Regions from separate parts of the Massilia sp. 05N420 genome, predicted to be linked through region 2. Evidence: predicted binding sites of a transcription regulator. Region 2 holds the regulator's gene; each other region holds the start of a gene.
What was found. The regulator sigma-54, encoded in region 2, starts transcription at its own class of promoters, with help from an activator protein. The targets are predictions, from matches to a motif close to TGGCANGNAANCTGCTTT.
Positions count from the first base shown of each region.

Region 1 (5,777 bases), on a different contig from region 2:
TATCACGAAGGAGAACTACGAGAGCTACCTGAACGATCCGATCCGTCCGCGCGACATCCGCTACAATCCGACCACCTACGGGCTGGGCCTGCGCTTCTCGCTCTAAGCTCACATCTCGCTCCAGGGTCTCATGATGCGGAAGACTTACCGGAATCCGGTCTATCCGGACATCTTCGCCGATCCCTTCGTGCTGCGGCACGAAGGGGTTTATTACGCCTACGGCACCGCCCCCGGCGGCGATGACGGCCGCCAGATCCCGGTACTGCGCTCGAACGACCTGGTGGACTGGGAAGCGCTCGGCCACGCCCTGATGCCGGCCGCGGGCATGGAGGCCGGGCAGGGCTGGCATTTCTGGGCGCCGGAAGTGGCCAGCCACGACGGCCGCTTCTACATGTACTACTCGTCCGGCAACGCGCCCGAGGGCACCGACCAGAAGCTGAGAGTGGCGGTGGCCGACCATCCGGCCGGCCCCTTCCTCGACGCCGGCAAGCTACTGGTGCCGGACCAGCCCTTCTCGATCGACGCCCATCCCTTCCGCGACCAGGACGGGAATTGGTGGCTGTACTATTGCGTCGATTTCCTGGAGATGGCGCACGACGAGCGGATCGGCACCGGCATCGTGGTCGACCGCCTGCTCGACATGTGCACCCTGGCCGGCGAGCCGCGCACGGTGGTGCGCCCGCACCACGACTGGCACGTGTTCCGCAAGGACCGCTCCATGTACGGCAAGGTTGTCGACTGGCACACGGTCGAGGGTGCGGCGGTGCTGTACCACGACGGCCACTATTACTGCTTCTACAGCGGCGGCGCCTGGGAGAAGGAGAACTACGGCGTCAGCTACGTGATCGCCAAGCACCCAGAAGGGCCGTACCGCCGGCCCGAAGGCGGCCACGAGGCACTGCTGATGCGCACCCCGGCCTCCGGCGAGCTGCTGGGGCCGGGACACAATTCCTTTACGACGTCGCCGGACGGCAGCGAGACCTGGATCGTCTACCACGCCTGGGATCCGGCGCGGACGGCGCGCCGGATGTGCATCGACCGCATCGACTGGGTCGATGGGAAGCCGGTGAGCGGCGGGCCGAGCTGGACGGAGCAGGCGGCACCGCGCTGACCCTGCCACTTGCCGCGAAGGTGTAGATCGGAGGCCGGAGTTCGCGCTGCCTTCAGCGTCCGTCAAGGAATTCCTTTACCTCAGCCTGGAACCGCACCGGCTGATCCCACATGATGAAATGGGCACTGTCCGGAATGCGCTTCAGGCTCAAGGCCGGCACCGGCGCAAACACGCCCTTGTAGACCGCATCGAACTGCTCGGCCGGAATCGGTACGCTCTTCGGCTGGACGTACAGCACGGTCACCGGCACTGAAATCTTCGGCAGTTCCGGCCCCAGGTTGGTCACCAGCAGTTCGCGGTAGGCGCGGGCGCCGACGTCGACGTCGCTGCGCATCGAGTCGTCGATCGCGCCGGCACGCATGGACTCGGTGGCGACCATGCCGTTGATGGTCTCGACGGCGCGCTTGCTGCGTTCCTCGGGCGCGGCCGTCCGGATACCGGTGGCGATGCGGTCAGCAATCGGCTCGACGCTGGCGACTGTGGCGCCGGGGCCGCCGAAGAACATGCCCAGGAAGGGCACCATGTCGACCACCATCAGGCGCGACAGGTCGGCCGGATGGCGCGCGGCCAGCATCATGCCGATCGTGCCGCCCATCGAGTGGCCGATCACGGCCGGCTGCTTCAGGCCGGCTTCCCTGATGTAGCGGTCGATGTCTTCGGCCACCGGCGCGGCGACCGGACCGTCGGCGTTGCCGGCTTTCGGCTGGCCGGCGAAGCCCGAGACTTGCACCAGGTGGTAGCGGTAGCCGGGCACGGCCTTGATCATTTCGGCCCAGACGCGCGGCGAGGAGTTCAGGCCGGGAATCAGGATCACGTCCGGTCCGGCGCCTTCGGTGCGGACCGTGATGCGGGTCGATTCGAAGGGCGCGGCCCAGGCGCCGGCGGATGCGCCGAGGAGGGCGAGGGCTGCCACCGCTGTGGCGGCCTTGAGGGTGAAACGGCGGGAAAGCATAGTGAGCTGCATCTTGTCTCCTGGTTCGTGATCGGAAGCCGCCGCATGCGCTGCGGGGCAGGTGGACAGGATGCTAACTTGGGGCGCCGGAAAAAGCTGCCTGAAAGATATGATAGTGTCCTGAACAAGGAAGCCCGCACGTGGCGGGCTTCCGGTCGGCGATCGCAATGATTACGTTTTGCGGCGCAGGGCAGCCATGCCGGCGAAGCCCAATCCCAGCAAGGCCAGCGACGCCGGCTCCGGTACATCGCCGGTCGAGGGCGAAAACGCTGCCTTGAATGCGACGTCGCCGAAGCCGCACTCGCGGCACTCCCAGGCCTGGGTCGTCAGCGCGCCGAAGTCCAAGCCGTTATTGAAATAGACGAAATCGCCACCGGCATAGCTGTTGTTCGTCGCAGGCATGTTGTAGGTACTGTATCCCTGGGTGCCGAGGTCGGAGACCGAAAGGAACATCACATATTTCTGGCCCGCCGTCAGGCTCAGGGAGCCGGTGTCGAAGGAGAATTCCATCAGCCCCTGGCCAGGGGTCACCGAGCGCGTTGGGCTCGTGTAGAGAATGCTGGTGGCCTTGCTGCCGTCCCAGCCGGCCACATAACCGCGGAAATCGAGCGACTGGTTATTGCCGTACAGGTACATCGAGAAGCTGTTCAACACATTATCGCTACCGACTGTAAAGGTCTGGCCGTATGTGGCTGTGTCGGAATAGCCAAACGGAGAAATGCTGGAGACGATCGACGTGTTGTCRATGACCGAGGCAGTCGCGTCTGCAGCAAAAGCGCCGAGGACGGCACAAAGAAGCATGGAGGCTTTCAGGTAGCTTGGTTTCATTACATTCCCTTTTTTATGGTGGACTTGCCTTTAATTCACAGCAAAAACTATGCCATAAAACAATTGCTGATAAAAATCAATTGTTTAGCGGAAAATGGAATGTATTTGTGTAAATAAATCCGACACTCATCGGGCTAGTCCCAGTCATGCCGGGTTTCGCCTTCCTGCGCCTGGCGATCGCGCGCAATCATCTCTTCCAGCTCTTCGCGCGCCCGTTTGGCCATCGACACATACTGTTCGCGGTCCTTATAGTAGGGATAGACCGCCTGCACGTTGGCGATATTGAGCTTCCGGAACTTCAGCGCGGCCTGGCGGATGCGATAGGCGTTATGGCCGAGACCGGCCGTGAGCACGGTGCGGCCCAGCTGCAGGGCCGATTCGAAGGTCTCCCTTTCGATCATGGTGACGCCGCGGTCCATCAGCTGGTACCAGTGGGTGACGTTGCGGGCGCGGGCGAAGATCTGCAGTTCCGGCCACTCGCGGCGCACGGTCTCGACCAGGTCGAGGCTGTCTTCGATGTCGTCGATCGCCACCACCAGCGCACGGGCGCGCGCGGCGCCGGCGGCGCGCAGCAGGTCGGCGCGGGTGGCGTCGCCGTAGAAGACCTTGAAGCCGAAGCGGCGCAGCACCTCGATCTGGTCGGGGTCGTGGTCCAGCACCGTCAGCTTGACCCCGTTCGCGTTCAGGAAGCGGCCGACGATCTGGCCGAAGCGGCCGAAGCCGGCAACGATCACATGGTCCTCGTTCGGTTCGATGGCGTCGGCTTCGGGCTTGGCGCCGGCGGCTTCGCGGCGGGCCGACAGCTTGTCGTAGGCCATCAGCACCAGCGGCGTGACCACCATCGACAGTGCGACCACGACCACCAGCATCGAGGCGGTATCTTCGCTGAACACGCGTGCGGTGGCGGCCGCGCCGAACACGACGAAGGCGAATTCGCCGCCCTGGGACAGCAGCAGGGCGAACTGCAGGTGCTGGCCGCGGGCCATGCCGAATACCCGCGACAGAATGTAGAGCACGGCGGTCTTGATCAGCAGGAAGCCGGCCACCAGCCCCAGGATCAGCCAGGGATGGGCGAGGAAGACGGCGAAATCGACCGACATGCCGACCGCGATGAAGAACAGGCCGAGCAGCAGGCCCTTGAAGGGTTCGAGGTCGGTCTCCAGCGCGTGGCGGTACTCGGAATCGGCCAGCAGCACGCCGGCCATGAAGGAGCCGAGCGCCATCGACATGTCGATCCACTGCATCAGCAGGGCGATCGCGATCACCAGCAGCAGGGCGAAGGCGGTGAAGATCTCGCGGGTATCGGTGCGTGCGATGACCTGCAGCAGCGGACGCACCAGGTAGCGGCCGCCGACGATGATCCCGGCCAGCACGCCGACGACCTTGAAGGTGGCCAGCCAGAAGTTGCCGCTCGAACCGGCTTCGTCGGGTATGCCGAGCAGCGGCACGATGGCGATCATCGGGATCGCGGCGATGTCCTGGAACAGCAGGATCGCGAAGCCGGCCTGGCCCGCCGGGGTCGGCATCAGGTTGCGTTCCTCCAGCGAGGCGAGGGCGATGGCGGTCGACGACAGCGACAGGCCGAGCCCGCCGATCAGGGCCAGCTTCCAGTTGACGCCGGCCAGCAGCGCGGCGCCGAACAGGGCAGCGGCAACCACGACCACCTGCGCGCCGCCCCAGCCGAAGATGGGCCGGCGCAGCGCCCACAGGCGGTCCGGTTCGAGTTCCAGGCCGATCAGGAACAGCAGCAGCACCACGCCGAACTCGGCGAAGTGCAGGGCGTCCTCGACGTTGGCAATCAGTTTCAGGCCGTAGGGGCCGATCAGGATGCCGGCGGCCAGGTAGCCGAGCACGGTGCCCATCCCCAGGCGTTTCGACAGCGGCACCGCGACCACGGCGGCGGCGAGATAGACCAGGGCATTCGTCAGCAGGCTGTGTTCCATCCGCTCACCCCGCGTAGCCGCGCAGGCGGCGTGTGAATTCGGCCACGTGGGCTTCGACCGCCGCTTCGCCGGCCTGGGCCGCGCCGTGCATCAGCAGCGGTTCGATCCAGTTCATCCCGCACAGGGCGGCGGTCTGCTCGAAGGGCGCGAGGAAATCGGCGAAAGGGCGTCCGTGCAGCCCGCCGGGCCGGTAGGCGTCAAGGCCGCTGCCGGTGGTCGCGACCAGCCAGTAGCCTTTGCCGCGCAGGACGGAGTCCGGCTTGCCGTAGGCCCAGCCCGGTACCATCACCACGTCCATCCATTCCTTGAGCAGCGAAGGCATGCCGTACCAGCGGATCGGGTGCAGGAAGACCAGAACGCTGGCGTCGCGGACCAGGGCGCGCTCGCGCTCGGCGTCGATGTCGAAATCGGGGTAGGTATTGTAGAGGTCTTCCACGATGACCCCTTGTGTGGCCCGGGCGGCATCCGCCAGGCGCCGGTTGACCGGCGAACGGTGTGGGGCAGGGTGGGCATACAGGACAAGCATGTGTTGTTCGTTCATAACTTGATTATTCCACAATGGCCCGCCCGACATGTCCTACAATTCGGCCGGGCGCGGGCCTATTCGCCGTGCCGAGGCGTGCGACTATGATGACCGGAAACCTCACCGTCAAGGAGATCGGTATGTCGATGCAAAGCGAAGGCAAGGATACGAAAGGCCGCAACTACGATCAGGTCACGAAGGACGGCACCAGCTCGGCGGGCACCATGGGCACCGGCGGGACCGGCGACATCGGCCGCATGTCGGGCGCCGTCGACACCGGCAGCGCGCAGTCGGATGCGCGCACGGACGATCTCCTCGCCACCGGCACCGACGAGGAACGCCGCCAGGGTTACCGCCCGAGCGAACCGGGCGCCGTCGAAACCGGCCTGGAAGGCGTGGGCAACAAGATCGGCGGCAACC
Region 1 is NZ_JBFTMX010000003.1:86,567-92,343, forward strand. It holds gene AC1DIX_RS02380 (TonB-dependent receptor) at 1-106, shown strand, start outside; gene AC1DIX_RS02385 (glycoside hydrolase family 43 protein) at 131-1,111, shown strand; gene AC1DIX_RS02390 (alpha/beta fold hydrolase) at 1,164-2,075, opposite strand; gene AC1DIX_RS02395 (PEP-CTERM sorting domain-containing protein) at 2,235-2,891, opposite strand; gene kefC (glutathione-regulated potassium-efflux system protein KefC) at 3,026-4,834, opposite strand; gene kefF (glutathione-regulated potassium-efflux system oxidoreductase KefF) at 4,839-5,360, opposite strand; gene AC1DIX_RS02410 (hypothetical protein) at 5,462-5,777, shown strand, end outside.
Region 1: a site for sigma-54 is predicted at 2,929-2,946, ahead of AC1DIX_RS02395 (PEP-CTERM sorting domain-containing protein). Genes of this name have one in related genera too.

Region 2 (12,581 bases):
TCGGCAGCTTCTGGCTGGTGCAGGTGATGCGCGGCGAAGGCGAAGCGCACCGCGTCGACGTGGGCGACGATCCGGACTACATCATCGACAACTTCAGCTTCGTGCGGATGTCGGAAGCTGGCCAGCCGCGCTACGTGATCTCGGGCGAGCGCCTGACCCACCGCCCGGCCAACAACACCTCGGTGATCGACAAGCCGGTCGTGCAGAGCATGAGCACCGACCGGCCGCACATGACGATGACGGCGAACACCGCCAACGTCAACCAGGACCAGAACCAGATCGACCTGATCGGCAATGTCGACATCTCGCGTCCCGGCAGCGCCACCTCGAAGCCGATGCGCATCCGCACCGAGGCGCTGACCGTGCTGCCGGACGAGGAAATCTCGAAGACCGACAAGCCGATCCAGATGACGCTCGGCGCCGCCTCGGTCACCGGCGTCGGCATGGTCGCCAACAACGCCACACAGCAGGTGACGCTGGGCGGCCGCGGAGAACTCATCTTCCCGCCGAAAGGAAAACAATGAAAAAAATACTCGCTGTCGCCGCGCTGTCGCTGGCAAGCCTGACCGCCTCGGCGGAGCGTGCGGATTCTCTCAAGCAGGCCAAGATCGATTTCAACAACGCGCACATCGACGAGGTCACCCAGACCCGCACCTTCACCGGCAACGTCGTGCTGACCCGCGGCACCCTGACGATCAAGGCCGACAAGGCCGTGCTCACGGAATCGCCGGAAGGCTATATGGCGGTGACCCTGACCGCCGCGCCGGGCCAGCCCGCGACCTTCCGCCAGAAGCGTGACGGCGGCCCCGACCTGTGGGTCGAAGGCCAGGCCCAGCGCATCGAATACGACGAGCGCACCGAGCTGGTCAAGCTGTTCTCGAACGCGGTCGTCAAGCAGCTCGAAGGCAAGCGCATGACCAGCGAGGTGAACGGCCCGTTCATCTCCTACGACAACCGCACCGAGCAGGCCAACGTGTTCAACGACACCAGCGGCGAAAGCAAGCCGGGCGGCGGACGCGGCACGATCATCATCGCGCCGCGCCGTACCGCGCCGGCGGCGGCTCCCGCGACCACGCCGGCGGCGCCGGCAGGGAAGCAGTAAATGAAGGCCGTCCTTGCCGCTGCCGCGCTGTTGCTGGCGCCGCTGGCGCAGGCGGAGCGGGCGGATGCGCTCAAGCCGCTGAAGGTGGTCGGCGGCAACGGGACCCTGGACCAGGTCACGCAAACCGTGGTCCTGACCGGCGGCGTGACCGCCACCCGCGGCACCATGCTGCTGAAGGCCGAGCGTGCCGAGATCAAGGAAGCGCCGGACGGTTACAAGACCATCGTCCTGGTCGCGGCGCCCGGCAAGCCGGCGTCGTTCCGCCAGAAGCGCGACAGCGGCCCCGAGCAGTGGGACGAAGGCCAGGCCGAGCGCATCGAGTACGACGAGCGCACCGAGGTCGTCAAGTTCAGTTCGAACGCCGCCATCAGGCAGCTGGAAGGCCGCAACGTGATGCGTGAAATGGGCGGCGAATTCATCGCCTACGATGCGCGCAAGGAAGTCCTGCTGAACCTGAACGACCCGAGCGGCGTCGACAGGCCCGGCAAGGCCCGCGCCAGTTTTACTTTTTATCCGCGCCGCACTGCGTCGGCCGGGCAACCGGAAGCAGGAAAGCAATGATGGATGTACACGCAGACGCCGCCGCCATCGCGAGCGGCGGCAGCACCCTGGTGGCCAAGGGGCTGCAGAAAAGCTACGGCAAGCGCCTGGTGGTGCGCGACGTTTCGCTGCAGGTCGCCTGCGGCGAGGTGGTCGGCCTGCTCGGCCCGAACGGCGCCGGCAAGACGACCTCGTTCTACATGATCGTGGGCCTGGTGCCGGCCGACGCCGGCGCCATCGTCATCAACGGCACCGACATCACCAGCCTGCCGATCCACCGGCGCGCCATGCTGGGCCTGTCCTACCTGCCGCAGGAAGCCTCGGTGTTCCGCAAGCTGACGGTGGAGGAGAACATCCGCGCCGTGCTGGAACTGCAGCGCGAGGACGGCAAGCCGCTGGGCAAGAACCGCATCGAGGAGCGCCTCAACGAGCTGCTGGCCGAGCTGCAGATCGAGAAGCTGCGCGAGAACCCGGCGCTGTCGCTGTCGGGCGGCGAACGGCGCCGCGTGGAGATTGCGCGCGCCCTCGCCACCAACCCGCGCTTCGTGCTGCTGGACGAGCCGTTTGCCGGCGTCGATCCGATCGCGGTGATCGAGATCCAGCGCATCGTGCGCTTCCTGAAGGAGCGCGGCATCGGCGTCCTGATCACCGACCACAACGTGCGCGAGACGCTCGGCATCTGCGACCGTGCCTACATCATCAACCAGGGCGCGGTGCTGGCGTCGGGACGCCCGGACGACATCATCGCGAATGAATCCGTCCGCCGCGTCTACCTGGGTGAACATTTCCGGATGTAGTCATGAAACAGACGCTGCAACTCAAGACCTCACAGCACCTTGCGCTGACACCGCAACTCCAGCAGTCGATCCGGCTGCTGCAGCTGTCCACTCTCGAGCTGCACCAGGAGATTGAACAGGTCCTCAGCGACAACCCGCTGCTCGAACGCCTCGACGATCCGCTCGACCACTCGGTGCGCCTGCTGGCCGACGGCGCGATCAACAACGGCGCGTCGACCTCGACCACGCCCGACTCGCCGCCCTCGTCCAGCCAGGGCGAGGAGGGCAATGGCGGCGGTGGCGCCGAAGCCGAAGGCGGCGACAGCGACAACGGCGATGCCGGCGGCGCCGAGCACGACATGGACTGGGGCGAGTCTGGCCGTTCCGGCAGCGGCAGCGGCGGCGAGGAAGAGGATGGCCGCCCGCAGCTGGAAGCCAGCCCGGTCTCGCTGCGCGAACACTTGATGGAGCAGGTACGCCTGACCTGCATGTCGCCGCGCGATTGCGCGCTGGTCGAGATCGTCGTCGACACCCTCGACGACAACGGCTACCTCGAAGAAACCCTGGACGAGCTGCATGCGCGCCTGCCGGCCGAACTCGAAGTGGAATTCGAGGAGCTGCGCACCGCACTGGCGCTGGTGCAAAGCATGGACCCGCCCGGCGTGGGCGCGCGCAGCGCCGCCGAATGCCTGGCGCTGCAGATCCGCCGCATGCCGGGCGTGCCGCTGGTCACGCGGCGCATGGCGCTGACCATCGTCGAACGCTACCTGACCTGGTTCGCGCAGCGCGAATTCAACAAGCTCAAGAAAGCCCTCGACTGCGACGACGAAGACCTGCGCGAAGCCCAGGCCGTGATCCGCCATTGCAATCCGCATCCGGGCGCGGCCTTCGCTTCCGACGTTTCCGACTTCGTGGTGCCGGACGTGATCGTGCGCCGCGCGAAGGACGGCTGGAGCGTGCAGCTGAATCCCGAGGTGATGCCGCGCCTGCGCGTGAACAGCCTGTATGCCACCTTGATGAAGCAGGGAAAATCGGAATCCCAGCTGGCGGCGCAGTTGCAGGAAGCAAAATGGCTCATCAAAAACATGCGCCAGCGCTTCGATACTATCCTTCGGGTAGCTCAAGCAATCGTGGAGCGCCAGCGGAACTTTTTCTCCCATGGCGCCGTTGCCATGCGGCCCCTTGTTTTACGTGAGATAGCTGATACACTAGGTCTACACGAGAGCACAATTTCTCGTGTCACAACTCAGAAATACATGCTGACGCCGCACGGCATGTTCGAGTTGAAGTACTTTTTCGGGAGTCACGTCGCGACCGAGGCAGGAGGAGAAGCCTCCTCGACCGCGATCCGGGCTCTCATCGTACAACTCACAGGAGCAGAAGACCCCAAAAACCCTTTATCCGACAGCAAGATCGCGGAGATGCTAGGGGAACAGGGAATGGTTATCGCACGCCGCACGGTAGCGAAATACCGCGAGGCGCTGAAGATCCCTCCCGTCAGCCTCCGTAAATCTCTGTAGCAAGCTCTTTCAGCAAGCTCTTGCAGCAAGCTTCTTGCAACAACGCTGCCCTGGTGCGTGGTATGCGCGTACGACAGGCAGCGCATCATCAAAGGAGTGTGTATGAATCTCACTATCAGCGGACATCATCTCGATGTAACCCCGGCAATCCGTGAATACGTACAGAACAAGCTCGAACGCATCACCCGCCATTTCGATCAAGTGATCGACTCCCACGTCATCCTCTGCATTGACAATCTCACCGAGAAAGAAAAACGCCAGAAGGCCGAGATCAACTTGCGCCTCGCCGGCAAGATCGTTCACGTCGCCAGCGCCGCGCACGACTTGTACGCCGCGATCGACATGCTGATGGACCGGCTCGACCGGCAGGTGCAGAAGTACAAGCAGATGCTGCAGGATCACAGTAGTACACCGCTCAAGCGCATACCCAACGATGGAGGAGAAGCTGCCGCTACAGCGTGATCCTTCCGCTGGCGCAGCACAAGCAAGGAAGGGCGCATCTGGCGCCCTTTTCGTTTTCCGGGCCGCGCTACAATGCCGTTTTCCATTTCAATAAATAAAAGAACATGAGCGAATACGTGCAGACCCGCGTTGCCAGCGGCACCGGCATCATTACCCTCGACCGTCCCAAGGCCCTGAACTCGCTGTCGCTGGAGATGGTGCGCGCACTGACGGAGACCCTGCTGGCCTGGCGCGACGATTCGAACGTCGACGCCGTCGTTATCAAGAGCAGCAGCGAGAAAGCCCTGTGCGCAGGCGGCGACATCCGCTTCTTCCACCAGGCCGGGCGCGCCACGCCCACTGGAGGCAGTGCGCTGCTGGAAGACTTCTTTACCGAAGAATACGCGCTGAACCACCTGATCCACTTCTATCCGAAACCCTATATCTCGTTGATGGACGGCGTGGTCATGGGCGGCGGCATGGGTATCGCCCAGGGCGGGCCCGAGACCGGCCTGCGCATCGTGACCGAACGCACGAAGATGGCCATGCCCGAGGTGAACATCGGCCTGTTCCCGGACGTCGGCGGCAGCCACTTCCTGTCGCATGCGCCGGGCGCGCTCGGCATGCATCTGGGACTGACGGGGCTGACCATCGGCGCCGCCGATGCGCTCTACGTCGGCCTGGCCGACGTGTTCGTGCCGGGCGCCGAACTGCCGGCACTGCATGCGCTGATCGCTGCGACGCCGGGCAAGCAGCTGGCCGATGCGATCCGCGCCTTCGCCGCGCCGTTCGCGCAGCAGGCCGGCGCCAGCGAACTCGAAGCGCAACGCGCGCTGGTCGACAGGCACTTTGGCGCCGACTCGGTACAGGCCGTGATGGTCTCGCTGGAGGGCGATGACACCCCATTCGCGCAGAAGGCCCTGGCCGCGATGCGCCAGCGCTCGCCGCTGATGATGTGCGTGACGCGCGAGATGCTGGTGCGCGGCGCCACGATGGACGTGGCTGCCTGCCTGCGCATGGAGCGCTCGCTGGTGCGCCGCAACTTCGAACACGGCGAAGTGCTGGAAGGCGTGCGCGCGCTGGTGATCGACAAGGACAATGCGCCGAAGTGGAACCCGCCCGCGCTGGATGCCGTCACGCCGGAGATGGTGGCGCGCTTCTTCGAGCCGGTGTGGCCGGCGCATGCGCATCCGTTGCGCCACCTGGCATAAGCGGCGCCCGCTCCGCCGCCCCGGCATCCGCCGGGTTTTTTTTCGCCTACCGATAATGCGTTGCAGCATAAGCACGAATTTATGCGATGATTTCATCAGGCAATGAAATAATGGCATAGCCAAGCACAACAATAGAGGAGTCCAATTTGTCGTTTCTGATCGTCCTGGCCGCGCTGGCCTTCCTGATGGTGGCCGCCTACCGCGGTTATAGCGTCATCCTGTTCGCACCGATCGCCGCCCTCGGCGCGGTCCTGTTCACCGACCCGTCCGCCGTGGCGCCGGTCTTTTCCGGCATCTTCATGGAAAAGATGGTCGGCTTCGTCAAGCTCTACTTCCCGGTCTTCATGCTGGGCGCCGTGTTCGGCAAGGTCATCGAGATGTCCGGTTTCTCGAAATCCATCGTGCAGGCGGCGATCCGCTACATCGGCCGCTCGCGCGCGAACGCCGTGATCGTCGCCGTGTGCGCGCTGCTGACCTATGGCGGCGTGTCGCTGTTCGTGGTGGTGTTCGCCGTGTATCCGTTTGCGGCTGAGCTCTACCGTCAGAGCAATATTCCGAAGCGCCTGATGCCGGGCGCGATCGCACTGGGCGCCTTCTCGTTCACCATGGATTCGCTGCCGGGCACGCCGCAGATCCAGAACATCATCCCGACCACCTTCTTCAAGACCACCGGCTGGGCCGCGCCCGTGCTCGGCACCATCGGTTCGGTGTTCATCATCGTGGTCGGCCTGGCCTACCTGGAATGGCGCCGCCGCGCCGCGATGGCGAAAGGCGAGGGCTATGGCGCGCACGCCGATGTGCCCGAGGCGGAGGCGAACCGGGAAGCGCTGCCGCATCCGCTGATCGCGGTGCTGCCGCTGGTGCTGGTGGGCGTGGCCAACTTCGCGTTCACCAAGATGATCCCGGTCTGGTACGGCGCCGGCGCCTATACGGTGCCGCCCGAAGTGCTGCCGGGCGTGCACACGCCGCTGACGGCCACGGTCAAGAGCGTGCTGGCGATCTGGTCGGTCGAAGCCGCGCTGCTGCTCGGCATCCTGCTGGTGCTCGCGACCGCCTTCCGCCGCGTCAGCCAGCGCTTTGCCAGCGGTTCGAAGGAAGCCGTCGGCGGCGCCCTGCTGGCGGCGATGAATACCGCGTCCGAATACGGTTTCGGCGGCGTGATCGCCGCACTGCCGGGCTTCATCGTCGTCAGCGATGCCCTGAAGGGGATTCCGAACCCGCTGGTGAATGCGGCGGTGTCGGTCAGTTCGCTGGCCGGCATCACCGGCTCGGCCTCGGGCGGCATGAGCATCGCGCTGGCCGCGATGTCCGACCTGTTCATCAAGGGCGCCGAAGCGGCCCACATTCCGATGGAAGTCCTGCACCGCGTGGTGGCGATGGCCAGCGGCGGCATGGACACGCTGCCGCACAACGGCGCCGTGATCACCCTGCTGGCGGTGACCGGGCTGACGCACCGCGAGTCGTATCGCGAGATCTTCGCGATTACCGTCATCAAGACGCTGGCGGTGTTCTTTGTGATTGGGGTGTTTTACGCGACCGGGCTGGTGTGAGTGTTAGCTCGTCGTCCCCGCGGAGGCGGGGATCCCGGTTCGGCTATCAGTGCTGCTCGCGATGCCGCACAACCACCCGTTCGGATTCGCCGAAGTAAGCCGCCAGCCGTTCCGCCATGTACACGGAGCGGTGCTGTCCACCCGTGCAGCCGACCGCCACCGTCAGGTAGCTGCGGTTGTCGGTCTTGAACGAGGGCAGCCATTTGGCCACGAAGGCGCGGATGTCGGCCAGCATTTCGACGGCCTGGGGCTGGGCGTCGAGGAAGGCGATGACGGGCGCGTCCTTGCCGGTGAGCGGGCGCAAGGTCACATCGTAGTAGGGATTCGGCACGGCGCGCACGTCGAACACGAAGTCGGCGTCCAGCGGCACGCCGCGCTTGAAGGCGAAGGATTCGAAATACAGGGTCAGCTTCGCGAATTCGATCTCGGCCAGTTCCTTGACCCAGGCGCGCAGCTTGTTCGCCGACATTTCCGAGGTGTCGATCACATGGCCCAGCTTCTCGATCGCTCCCAGGCGGTCGCGCTCTTCCGAGATGCATTCGATCAGCGTGCGGCGCGAAGCCGGGTTCTCGCCCGGGCGCAGCTCGTGCGACAGCGGATGGCTGCGGCGGGTCTCGGAAAAGCGGGCCACCAGCGAATGGGTGCTGGCAGTCAGGTACATCACCTTGACGTCATGCCCTTGTTCGCGCAGCGTGCGGACCGTGGCCGGCAGTTCCGCCAGCGACTCGGCGCTGCGGGCGTCGACGGCGACGGCGACGCACTTGCTGTCGGCGCCATTGACTGTCTCGACCAGCAAAGGCAGCAGGGCGGGCGGCAGGTTGTCGACGCAGTAGTAGCCTGCGTCTTCGAGAACATTGAGGGCTACCGACTTGCCGGAACCCGAGATACCGGTGATGAGAACGATTCGCATGTGTCCATCATACCGCAACGGTAAGACCTTGTCGCCAGTGGCCAGGCCAGTTGCGATGGTGGTAACTCAGAACCTAATCGCCACTCATCGCCTGGCGTTGACGTTCCATGAACTCCTGCAGCGTATCGATACCGCGCAGCTGCAGGATGGTATTGCGCACCGCGGCTTCCAGCAGCACCGCGATGTTGCGGCCGGCCGCGACGGGAATCACGACCTTGCGGATCGGCAGGCCGAGCACGTCCTCGGTCGGGAAGTGGAAGGGCAGTCGCTCGACTTCCTCGTCCAGCGCGCCGCGCTTGACCAGATGCACGATCAACTTCAGCCGCATCTTGCGGCGCACGGCGGTCTCGCCGAAGATCGCCTTGATGTCCAGCAGGCCCAGGCCGCGCACTTCGAGCAGGTTCTGCAGCAGCGGCGGGCAGCGGCCCTCGATCATGTTCGGGGCGATGCGCGAGAATTCGACCGCGTCGTCGGCCACCAGGCCGTGCGAACGCGAGATCAGTTCCAGGCCCAGCTCGCTCTTGCCGAGGCCGGAATCGCCGGTGATCAGCACGCCCACGCCCAGCACGTCCATGAACACGCCGTGCATGATGACGCGCTGCGCCAGTTTCTTCGATAAATAGACCCGCAGGAAGTCGATGACCTGGGCGGCCGGCAGCGGGGTCGAGAACAGCGGAATGTTCTGCTCGTCGCAGATGGCGAGGATGTCCGGCGGGGTGTCCAGGCCCTGGGCGATGATCAGGGCCGGCGGGCCGCCCGCGATCATTTCGCCGATCATGTGGCTACGCGAGCCCGACTTGAGACGCTGGTAGTAATTCAGTTCCTGGTGCCCGAACACCTGGATGCGGCCCGGGTGGATCAGGTTCAGGTGGCCAACCTGGTCGGCGGCCGAGACGGCGTCGCCCGAGATCAGGCGCTCGCCGCCGGGGAAGCCCGCGAACCAGCCAAGTTGCAGGCTATCGCGATTGTCGTCGTACAGCCTCTGGATGGTCAGCGGAGTCTGGAGCATGGCCTTATTCTAACCCAGTGCCTGCAGGCTCGGTTGCCAGTTGATAATGCGTTCATGCACCGAGCGCGGGTCCGGATCGGTGGCCAGCGCGGTACGCACGGCTTCGTCGGAGAACAGTTCGGCGATTTCGGACAGGATTTCCAGGTGCTGCTGGGTCACGTGGTCCGGGATCAGGAGGAAGAACAGCAGGCTGACCGGCTGGCCGTCCGGCGATTCGAAGGGAATCGGCTCGGCCAGGCGGACGAAGGCGGCCAGCGGCGACTTCAGGCTCTTGCTGCCCTTGATGCGGCCATGCGGCACGGCCACGCCATGACCGAGACCGGTCGAACCGAGGCGTTCGCGCGCGAACAGGTTGTCCGAGACCGTCGAGCGGGCGATGCCGCAGTTGTTCTCGAAGATCAGGCCGGCCTGTTCAAAGGCGCGCTTCTTGCTCGACACTTCCAGATCGAGCTGAACGTTTTCGAGCGAGAGGATTTTGCTTAGATTAGTCATAACACGCTTCTGTTGCGGTACACCCAGGTTCTTGCGAGCGGGAATTATAGGCCTGTTTCATGGCCATGACATTCGATTTCGCGTCTGTACGACTGGCTGTTTTATCCCTGTGGCCAAACATCGGTTTGATCGCGCGCAATCGTTTTGTATCTACACGCAATATCCGCTACGAAATTTCAAATTTCTCGAATGGAAAGGCGAATTTCAGACCCATCTTCCGTATTTTCTAGCCGAAACTTGCCAGCATGCCCAGTCTGCGCTTCGTCACTGCGAAACGATTGACGTCGCTTTGATGCCACGGTTCTGTCGCTGGAAACGAACACTAGATGGGGACAATGCCTGGATTTTTCTACTGCCGGGCGGTGCGCAGATTGGGCGCCTTGCCGGCGCTGAAATTCGCGCGCCAAGGATTGATGTCGAGCCCGCCGCGCCGCGTGTAGCGGGCGTAGACCGCCAGCTTGTGCGGCTTACACTGGCGCAGGATGTCGGTGAAGATGCGCTCGACACATTGCTCGTGAAATTCGTTGTGCTCGCGGAAGCCGATCAGGTAGCGCAGCAGGCTTTCCTGGTCGATCTGCGGACCGGCGTAATGGATCTGCACGGTGCCCCAGTCCGGCTGGCCCGTGACCAGGCAGTTCGACTTCAGCAGGTGGGATACCAGCGTCTCTTCGACCGCGGCTTCGTCGTGCCTGGCCTTGAGCAGTTCCGGTGCCGGGCTGTAATTGTCGACCTCGATGTCGAGGCGGTCCAGCAGCACGCCTTCCAGCTCGCCCATCTTGAGCTTGCCGAAGTCTTCCGGCTGGGTGAGCGTCACGGCTACTTGCGCGCCGAAGGCAGTCGACAGGTCTTCGCGCAGCAGGGCCAGCAGGGCGTCCGTATTCGCCAGGCGGGTCTGGTTGAAGGAGTTGAGGTATAACTTGAAGGACTTCGATTCGACGATATTGGGCGAATCGGCGGGGGCCGTGATGGTCGCGATCGCCACCTGCGGCTTGCCGCGCATGTTCAGCCACGACAGCTCATAGGCGTTCCAGATGTCGACGCCGAAGAAGGGCAGCGTACCTTTCAGGCCGAGCTCGTCACGCTTCTGCTGGCGCGGAATGGGAAACAGCAGCTCGGGCGCGTACTGGGTCTGGTAGGCCGAGGTCTTACCGAGCGGCGATTGATCAGGGGTATTGGTCATATTCAGTCTCGAGGTGCGGGACTTGACGCGGGATCGCCGCGTCGGCAAAGCCGCGTATCGTACACCTTTATGCCAATTACTGCGCTGAATTACGCGTGGACACCCTGTGCCCACGCCGCAATCACAAGAACAGCTTGTAGACGGGATTGTTGGTTTCATCCCAGTGGCGATACCCCAGACTAGCCAGGAATTGCCGGAACTCATCCATCTCCCCCGAAGGCACCTGCAGCCCGACCAGGATGCGCCCGACGTCGCCACCCTGGTTGCGATAGTGGAACAGCGAGATATTCCAGTTCGGTGCCATGCTGTCCAGGAAACGCATCAGCGCGCCCGGACGCTCCGGAAACTCGAAGCGGTACAGCAGTTCGTCGTGCGCCAGCGCGCTCTTGCCGCCGACCAGGTGGCGGATGTGCAGCTTGGCCAGCTCGTCGTGGGTGAGGTCGAGGGTGCGGAAACCGTGCTCCTCGAAGGTGCGGGCCAGCATGCCGGATTCGCTACGGCTGCCGATCTGCACGCCCACGAAGATGTGGGCTTCGCGCTCGTCGCTGATCCGGTAATTGAACTCGGTGACGTTGCGCGGGCCGACCAGGGCACAGAAGCGCTTGAAGCTGCCGCGCTGCTCGGGAATGGTGACGGCGAACACGGCTTCGCGGTCCTCGCCGATTTCGGCGCGCTCGGCCACGAAGCGCAGGCGGTCGAAATTCATGTTGGCGCCGCAGGCCACCGCCACCAGGGTCTCGTTCTTGACCGGATTGCGGGTCAGCAGCGAGCGCTCGACATAGGCCTTGGCGCCGGCCACGGCCAGCGCGCCGGCCGGCTCGAGGATGCTGCGGGTATCCTGGAACACGTCCTGGATCGCGGCGCAGATCGCGTCGGTATCGACGATCACGATCTCGTCGACCACTTCCTTGGCGATGCGGAAGGTTTCCTCGCCCACCAGGCGCACCGCGGTGCCGTCCGAGAACAGGCCGACGTCGGGCAGGGTGACGCGTTCGCCGGCCTTCAGGCTCTTCGCCATCGCATCGGAATCGACGGTCTGCACGCCGATCACCTTGATGTCCGGGCGCACCGCTTTCACATAGGCGCCGACGCCGGAGATCAGGCCGCCGCCGCCGATCGCCACGAAGATCGCATGGATCGGGCCGGAGTGCTGGCGCAGGATCTCCATGCCGATCGTGCCCTGGCCGGCGATCACGTCCGGATCGTCGAAGGGGTGCACGAAGGTCAGCTGCTGCTCGCGCTCGAGCAGCAGGGCGTGGTTGTAGGCGTCGGTATAGGAGTCGCCGTGCAGCACGATTTCGACGTTGGCGCCGCCGCGTTCCTTGACGGCGTTGATCTTCACCGGCGGCGTGGTGGTCGGCATCACGACCAGTGCGCGGCAGCCGAGGCGGCTCGCGGACAGCGCCACGCCCTGGGCATGGTTGCCGGCCGAGGCGCAGATCACGCCGCGCTTGAGCTGCTCGAGCGGCAGGTGCGCCATCTTGTTGTAGGCCCCGCGCAGCTTGAAGCTGAACACGCTCTGCATGTCTTCGCGCTTGAAATAGATGCGGTTGCCGATGCGCTGGGACAGCGTCGGCGCGAGTTCGAGCGGGGTTTCTTGGGCCACGTCATAGACGCGCGCGGTCAGGATTTTCTTGAGGTAGTCGGTAGTCATGGCGGATGTGATAGTGGATTCCGGAGGCGACATCAGGACTGTCTTGCAAGGCGGATAACCGAGGCGTGCAGTACGGCGGGCGGCGCGGGATGGAGCGGGGCCTACCGTGTCGTGGCGGTGGGTTTTTCCTCATTATAATGGACCTATCCTGCTCTTCATTCAACCCCACCCATGATCGAGTCCGCCGTCCTCTGGC
Region 2 is NZ_JBFTMX010000015.1:213,584-226,164, reverse strand. It holds gene lptC (LPS export ABC transporter periplasmic protein LptC) at 1-524, shown strand, start outside; gene lptA (lipopolysaccharide transport periplasmic protein LptA) at 521-1,102, shown strand; gene lptA (lipopolysaccharide transport periplasmic protein LptA) at 1,103-1,663, shown strand; gene lptB (LPS export ABC transporter ATP-binding protein) at 1,663-2,439, shown strand; gene AC1DIX_RS12240 (RNA polymerase factor sigma-54) at 2,442-3,938, shown strand; gene hpf (ribosome hibernation-promoting factor, HPF/YfiA family) at 4,041-4,400, shown strand; gene AC1DIX_RS12230 (enoyl-CoA hydratase/isomerase family protein) at 4,505-5,590, shown strand; gene AC1DIX_RS12225 (GntP family permease) at 5,737-7,140, shown strand; gene rapZ (RNase adapter RapZ) at 7,187-8,050, opposite strand; gene hprK (HPr(Ser) kinase/phosphatase) at 8,124-9,059, opposite strand; gene AC1DIX_RS12210 (PTS sugar transporter subunit IIA) at 9,069-9,551, opposite strand; gene queF (NADPH-dependent 7-cyano-7-deazaguanine reductase QueF) at 9,901-10,731, opposite strand; gene ilvA (threonine ammonia-lyase, biosynthetic) at 10,853-12,418, opposite strand; gene AC1DIX_RS12195 (YqaA family protein) at 12,557-12,581, shown strand, end outside.

Region 3 (5,777 bases), on a different contig from region 2:
ATAGGTCACGAACAGCAGCCAGGCGCGGTAGTTGCCGCAGGCCTGGACGAAGCTCGCCCAGCCGCCCTTGCCGCTGGCTTCGAAAGGAATGCCGGCGGCGCGCAGCTCGGCGTAATTCCCTTCCGGGCAGTCCTGGGTGAACTTCCAGTAGACCACGGCCATCACCAGCATCAGCACGCCCGGCACCAGCAGGGCCACGCGCCAGCCCATGGTCTCGCTCACGCCCAGCATGACCATGGCACCCATCAGCAGGGGCATGGTGGCCTGGGCCACGCCGCCGCCGCTGTTGCCCCAGCCGGCCGCCGCCGCGTTGGCGGTGCCGACCACGCGCGGGCCGAACATCACCGAGGTGTGGTACTGCGTGATCACGAAGCTGGCGCCGACCGCGCCGATCCCGAGGCGGAACAGCAGGAAGCTCTCGTAGCTCTGGGCCATGGCCACGCCCAGCACGGGAATCGCACCGATTGCCAGCAGGCCGGTATAGGTCTTGCGCGGGCCGAAGCGGTCGCACAGCGGGCCGACCAGCAGGCGCACCAGGATCGTGATGGCGACCGCGGCGATGTTGATGTCGGCGATCTGGGACACCGACAGGTGGAATTCGCCCTTGATGACCGGCATCAGCGGCGCGCAGGCGAACCAGGCGAAGAAGCAGATGAAGAAGGCCACCCAGGTCAGGTGGAAGGCACGCATCTGTGGCGTGCCGATGGAGAACAACTGTAGGTGATTCGCTTTGCCGGCCATGATCGCTCCCGATAAAAAGAAAGGCGTCCGCTGCCTGGCCGAACACGTTTCATGTGTGCTCGGGTGCAGCGGACGCCGTTGTCCTGTGCGCCGGTTCCTCATTGAACCGGCTGAATTCATTTCAAGGGGATCGCCGTTGATCCTTGCAGGGAGTGTTTGCAAGAGCCGTGCCAGACGCCCTTCCCTCTGGCACGCCGGGATAGCGTCAGCTGGATCGCTTCATTGCGGTGCACCATGCCCGAAAACAGGGCGCGGCGCACCGTTCGCGAAGGACGAGATATAAGCGGCGGGGTCGCGGCCGTTCCAGATCCGGCCGTCGACCAGCACCGAGGAACGCAGCAACGCGGCAGGCGCCGCCACGCCCGCCAGCACGGCGGCCTCGCGGTACAGGCCGACCCGGTTCACGCGCGCGGCGGTGGCATAGTAGTCGGGATCCTCGCGCAGCAGGCCCCAGCGCCGGTGCTGGGTCATGAACCACATACCGTCGGAGAGCCAGGGGAAGTTGGCCTCGCCGCCGGCGTGGAAGCGCAGCGGATCCGGGTCCTGCCAGCGCCGCCCGAGGCCATCGTCGTAGAGTCCGTGCAGGCGCGCGGCGATGGTGGCGCGCCCGGCGTCCACATAGGCCGGGCTGGCCAGGACCTCGGCCGTGGCGTCGCGGTGCAGGGGCGAGGCGTCGATCCAGCGCGCCGCTTCCAGCAGCGCCGCCACCAGCGCGCGGCAAGCCTGCGGATGCGCGTCGGCGAAGGCGGCGGTGGCGCCCAGCGCCTTGCCGGGATGGTCCGGCCAGATGTCCTGGCTGGTGGCCGCCGTGAAGCCGCTGCCGTCCAGCACCGCCCGCGCGCCCCAGGGCTCGCCCGCGCAGAAGCCGTCGATATGCCCGGCCGCCAGGCTGGCCGCCATCTGGCCCGGCGGCACCGTCGCCATCTGCACGTCGCGCAGCGGATCGATGCCGCTCGCGGCCAGCCAGTAATACAGGAACATCGCGTGGTTCCCGGTCGGGAAGGTGTGGGCGAAGGTGAAGCGCCGGCGGCTCCTGCGGACCTGGACCGCCAGCGCGGCGCCGTCCGTCACCCCGGCCTCGCCCAGCGCGCGCGACAGGGTGATGGCCTGGCCGTTGCGCGACAAATTCATCAGCACCGCCATCGGCACCGCGCGCGTGCCGATGCCCATCTCGACGCCGTACACCAGGCCGTAGAGCGCGTGGGCGACGTCGAGGCTGCCGTTCAGCAGGCGGTCGCGCATGCCGGACCAGGAGTGTTCGCGGCTGAGGGCGAGTTTGATYCCGTGTTTCTCGTCGAGGCCGAGTACCGAGGCCATGATCAGGGGGGCGCAGTCGGTGAGCGGCATGAAGCCGGCTTGGAGGGTGGTTTTCATATCTGATTTCACAGTAGATCCTCGACATCCAATACCCGCTGCGCCACCTCCGCCAACCTCAGCTTCCGGTTCATCGCCATACTGCGCAGCTTCCTGTAAGCCTCTTCTTCATTGAGCCCGCTGCGCGCCATCAGCACGCCCTTGGCGCGCTCGACCAGCTTGCGGTCGGCCAGCTGGCGGCGGGTGTCGGAGAGTTCGTCGAGCAGCTTGCGCTCGCGCCGGAAGCGGGCCAGGGCCACGTCCAGCACCGGCTTCACGCGCTCGGCCTGCAGCCCGGCCACGATATAGGCCGTCACGCCGGCGCCGATCGCGGCGTCCATGCTGGACGGATCCTGGTCGTCGGTGAACAGCACGATCGGGCGCGGCTCGTCGCGGGTGGCGATCACGATGTGCTCAAGCACGTCGCGGGCGGCGGATTCGCTGTCGATGATGATCATGTCCGGCTGGATCTGGGCGATCCGTTCGGGCAGGAAGATATCGGCCGGCAGCGAGGCGACGATGTCGTAGCCCGATTCCAGCAACCCGATGCGCAACGCCGTGTTGCGCCGCGCCTGGGCCGCCGCGGCCTGTTCGCCGGTGCCTTGTGTGGTGTTGACCACGACGATGCGCAGGGTGCGCGGAACGGGAGGTGGCGATTTCATGCCTTGGGAATATGCAAGTTCCGGGCCAGAGAGATATTTCCGAGGCGCATAACCGAAGTAAGGACGAGCCACAGTTACCCAACAAGAAATATTCACCATGATGATGGAGAACATCACAAAGTAAAAGTTCACTTATGTCTCGATGTTCCCTATACTGCACCGCAACAACACAGTATTTATTGGAGAAAACAATGAGCACCGCAACGATCACCCAGGCGCAGAGCAAAGGTCTGCGCCACCAACTCGCAGAAACCGCTCGCAACATCCGCGCCTTCGCCATCGAACTCTATGTCGCCCACGGCGGCTGGTTCGCCCACGATGCCAAGCGCGACGAGCAGGCAAGCCGCCGCGAGATGCTGTCGCTGGCCGCCGCCGCCGAATCGCATAGCCCGAGCCTGTCGGCCGAGCTGCGCCACTTCGCCTCCAAGTAATTAAGTAATTCACACAGGACACCATCATGACCCCAGTCGAATACGTCACCGTTGCCATCTCGGCCCTGGCCATCGTCACCCGCATCGTGTTCTTCATCCGCAACCCGACCGTGACCGCGCCGTCGGAACTGTGGATCGCGGATCACCCGCAAATGTGGATCGGCGACCCGTCGCGCCTGGAGAAGCTGCGCTAAGCTTTCCTGGTTGTTGCTCGCGTCTCCACACGCCCGGCATTGGCCGGGCGTTGTTTTTTGCAAATCGAATCCACGCTGCATCACTGTCGGCTGAGCTAGAATGCTTTTTTGCAATTTCTACTCAGACAACCGACGATGCGCCTTCCTGTCTCCGCTTCCGCCCTCACCATCCTTGCCGCGCTGCTGGCCTCAGTTCCCCTCACCTCGGCCATTGCAGCCGACGCCGGCACACCCGTCACCCTCGACCAGGCCATGGCCCAGCCCGACTGGATCGGCAACCCCGTGGAAAACGCATGGTGGAGCTGGGACGGTAAGCAGGTCCTGTATAAACAGAAGCGCGCCGGATCGCCGCTGCGCGACGTCTACCAGACCGGCGCCACGTCCGGCCTGAACAAGGCGCGCAGGGTCGAGGATGCGGAGTTCGCCAAACTGGACGGCTGGCTGGTCGTCTACAACCGCGACCGCACCCGCTCCGCCTTCGTGCGCAACGGCGACCTCTTCGAGCGCGACCTGAAGAGCGGCGAACTGGTACAGATCTCGCGCGCCAGCGGCGTCGCCATCGCCGCCGTGCAGTATTCCGCCGACGGCCGCAGCGTGCAGTTCCGCGTCGGTGACGACTGGGCCAGCTGGGACCGCGCCAGCCGCCTGGTGTCGCCGCTGGCGCTGCCGCGCGCGGCCAAGGACCCGGCCGTCCAGGATCCGGATGCGCTGCGCGACATGCAGCTGCGCCTGATCGCCACCCTCAAGCGCCAGAAGACTGATCGCGACGCCACCCGCGCCCGTGAGGAGGAAGAGCGCCGCGTCGATCCGACCCGCGCCCCGGCCCCGATCTACCTGGGCGACAAGCTGGCCATCGTGAACACCCACCTGTCGCCGGACGGCCGCTGGCTGCTGGTCGTGACCGGCCCGAAGGATGCCGACAAGGGCCGCGTCGGCAAGATGCCGCGCTACGTGACGGAGAGCGGCTATGAAGAGACCTCGGACGAGCGCACCCGCGTCGGCCGCAAGGATCCGCGTCCGAACGGCCTCAAACTCATCGACCTGCAGACCCGCGAGGTGAAAGACCTGTCCTTCGACGTCCTGCCAGGCGTGAAGGACGATCCGCTGGCCTCCCTGCGTGCCGAGCGCAAGCTCGATCCGCTCAAGGGCAACCGTCCGGTGAAGATCGGCTTCGACGGCGAGACCGTGGTCTGGAGCACCAATGGCGCGAACGCCGCCGTGATGCTGCGCTCGGTCGACAACAAGGACCGCTGGATCGCCACCGTCGATCTGCCGCACGCCGCGCTCAAGCCGGTGCACCGCCTGACGGACCAGGCCTGGGTCAACTTCGACAACAGCGAATTCGGCTGGCTGCCGGATGACACCACGCTCTGGTACCTGTCCGAGGAAACCGGCTACTCCCACCTCTACACCCTGGACGGCGCCGGCCGTACCCGCGCGCTCACCCAGGGCAAGTGGGAAGCCCAGGACGTGGCCTGGTCGCGCGACGGCGACACCGCCTGGCTGCTCTGCAACCGCAAGGATCCGGGCACCTATGAAGTCTGCGTCGTCAACGCAAAGGACGGCGCCACCCGCGAGGTCAGCAAGCTGGATGGCGGCGTCGAGGACTTCCGCCTGTCGCCGGACCAGCGCAAGCTGCTGGTGCATTATTCCGGCCCCTACCTGCCGCCGCAGATCGCCACCCTGCCGTCGAACGGCGGCGAGGCGGTCAGGCTGACCGACACCCGCACCGCCGACTTCAAGGCCCGCGACTGGATCCAGCCGCAGTTCGTGACGGTGCCGTCCACCCACGGTGCGGAGCCGATCTGGGCCAAGCTCTACCGCCCGGCCCAGCTCGAGCCGGGCAAGCAGTATCCGGTGGTGATGTTCGTGCACGGCGCCGGCTACCTGCAGAACGTCTCGCACCGCTACACGCCCTACTTCCGCGAGCAGATGTTCCACAACCTGCTGGTGCAGAAGGGCTACGTGGTGCTGGACATGGACTACCGCGCCTCGAAAGGCTATGGCGCCAAATGGCGCAGCGCGATCTACCGCCAGATGGGCCACCCGGAACTGGAGGACTACCTGGACGGCGTCAACTGGATGGTCGCCAACCAGCAGGGCGATGCGAACAACGTCGGCATCTACGGCGGCAGCTACGGCGGCTTCATGACCTTCATGGCCCTGCTGCGCGCACCGGAGGTGTTCAAGTCGGGCGCCGCGCTGCGCCCGGTGACCGACTGGACCACCTACAACCACGAGTACACGGCGAATATCCTGAACACGCCGGAGCTCGACCCGGAAGCCTACAAGGTCTCCTCGCCGATCGAGTACGCGCAGAACCTGAAGGGCCATCTGCTGATCGCCCACGGCATGGTCGACGACAACGTGTTCTTCCAGGACTCGGTGCGCATGGC
Region 3 is NZ_JBFTMX010000016.1:200,234-206,010, reverse strand. It holds gene AC1DIX_RS13420 (MFS transporter) at 1-741, opposite strand, end outside; gene AC1DIX_RS13415 (CmpA/NrtA family ABC transporter substrate-binding protein) at 961-2,115, opposite strand; gene AC1DIX_RS13410 (ANTAR domain-containing response regulator) at 2,124-2,756, opposite strand; gene AC1DIX_RS13405 (hypothetical protein) at 2,948-3,187, shown strand; gene AC1DIX_RS13400 (hypothetical protein) at 3,214-3,381, shown strand; gene AC1DIX_RS13395 (S9 family peptidase) at 3,517-5,777, shown strand, end outside.
Region 3: a site for sigma-54 is predicted at 2,767-2,784, ahead of AC1DIX_RS13410 (ANTAR domain-containing response regulator). Genes of this name have one in related genera too.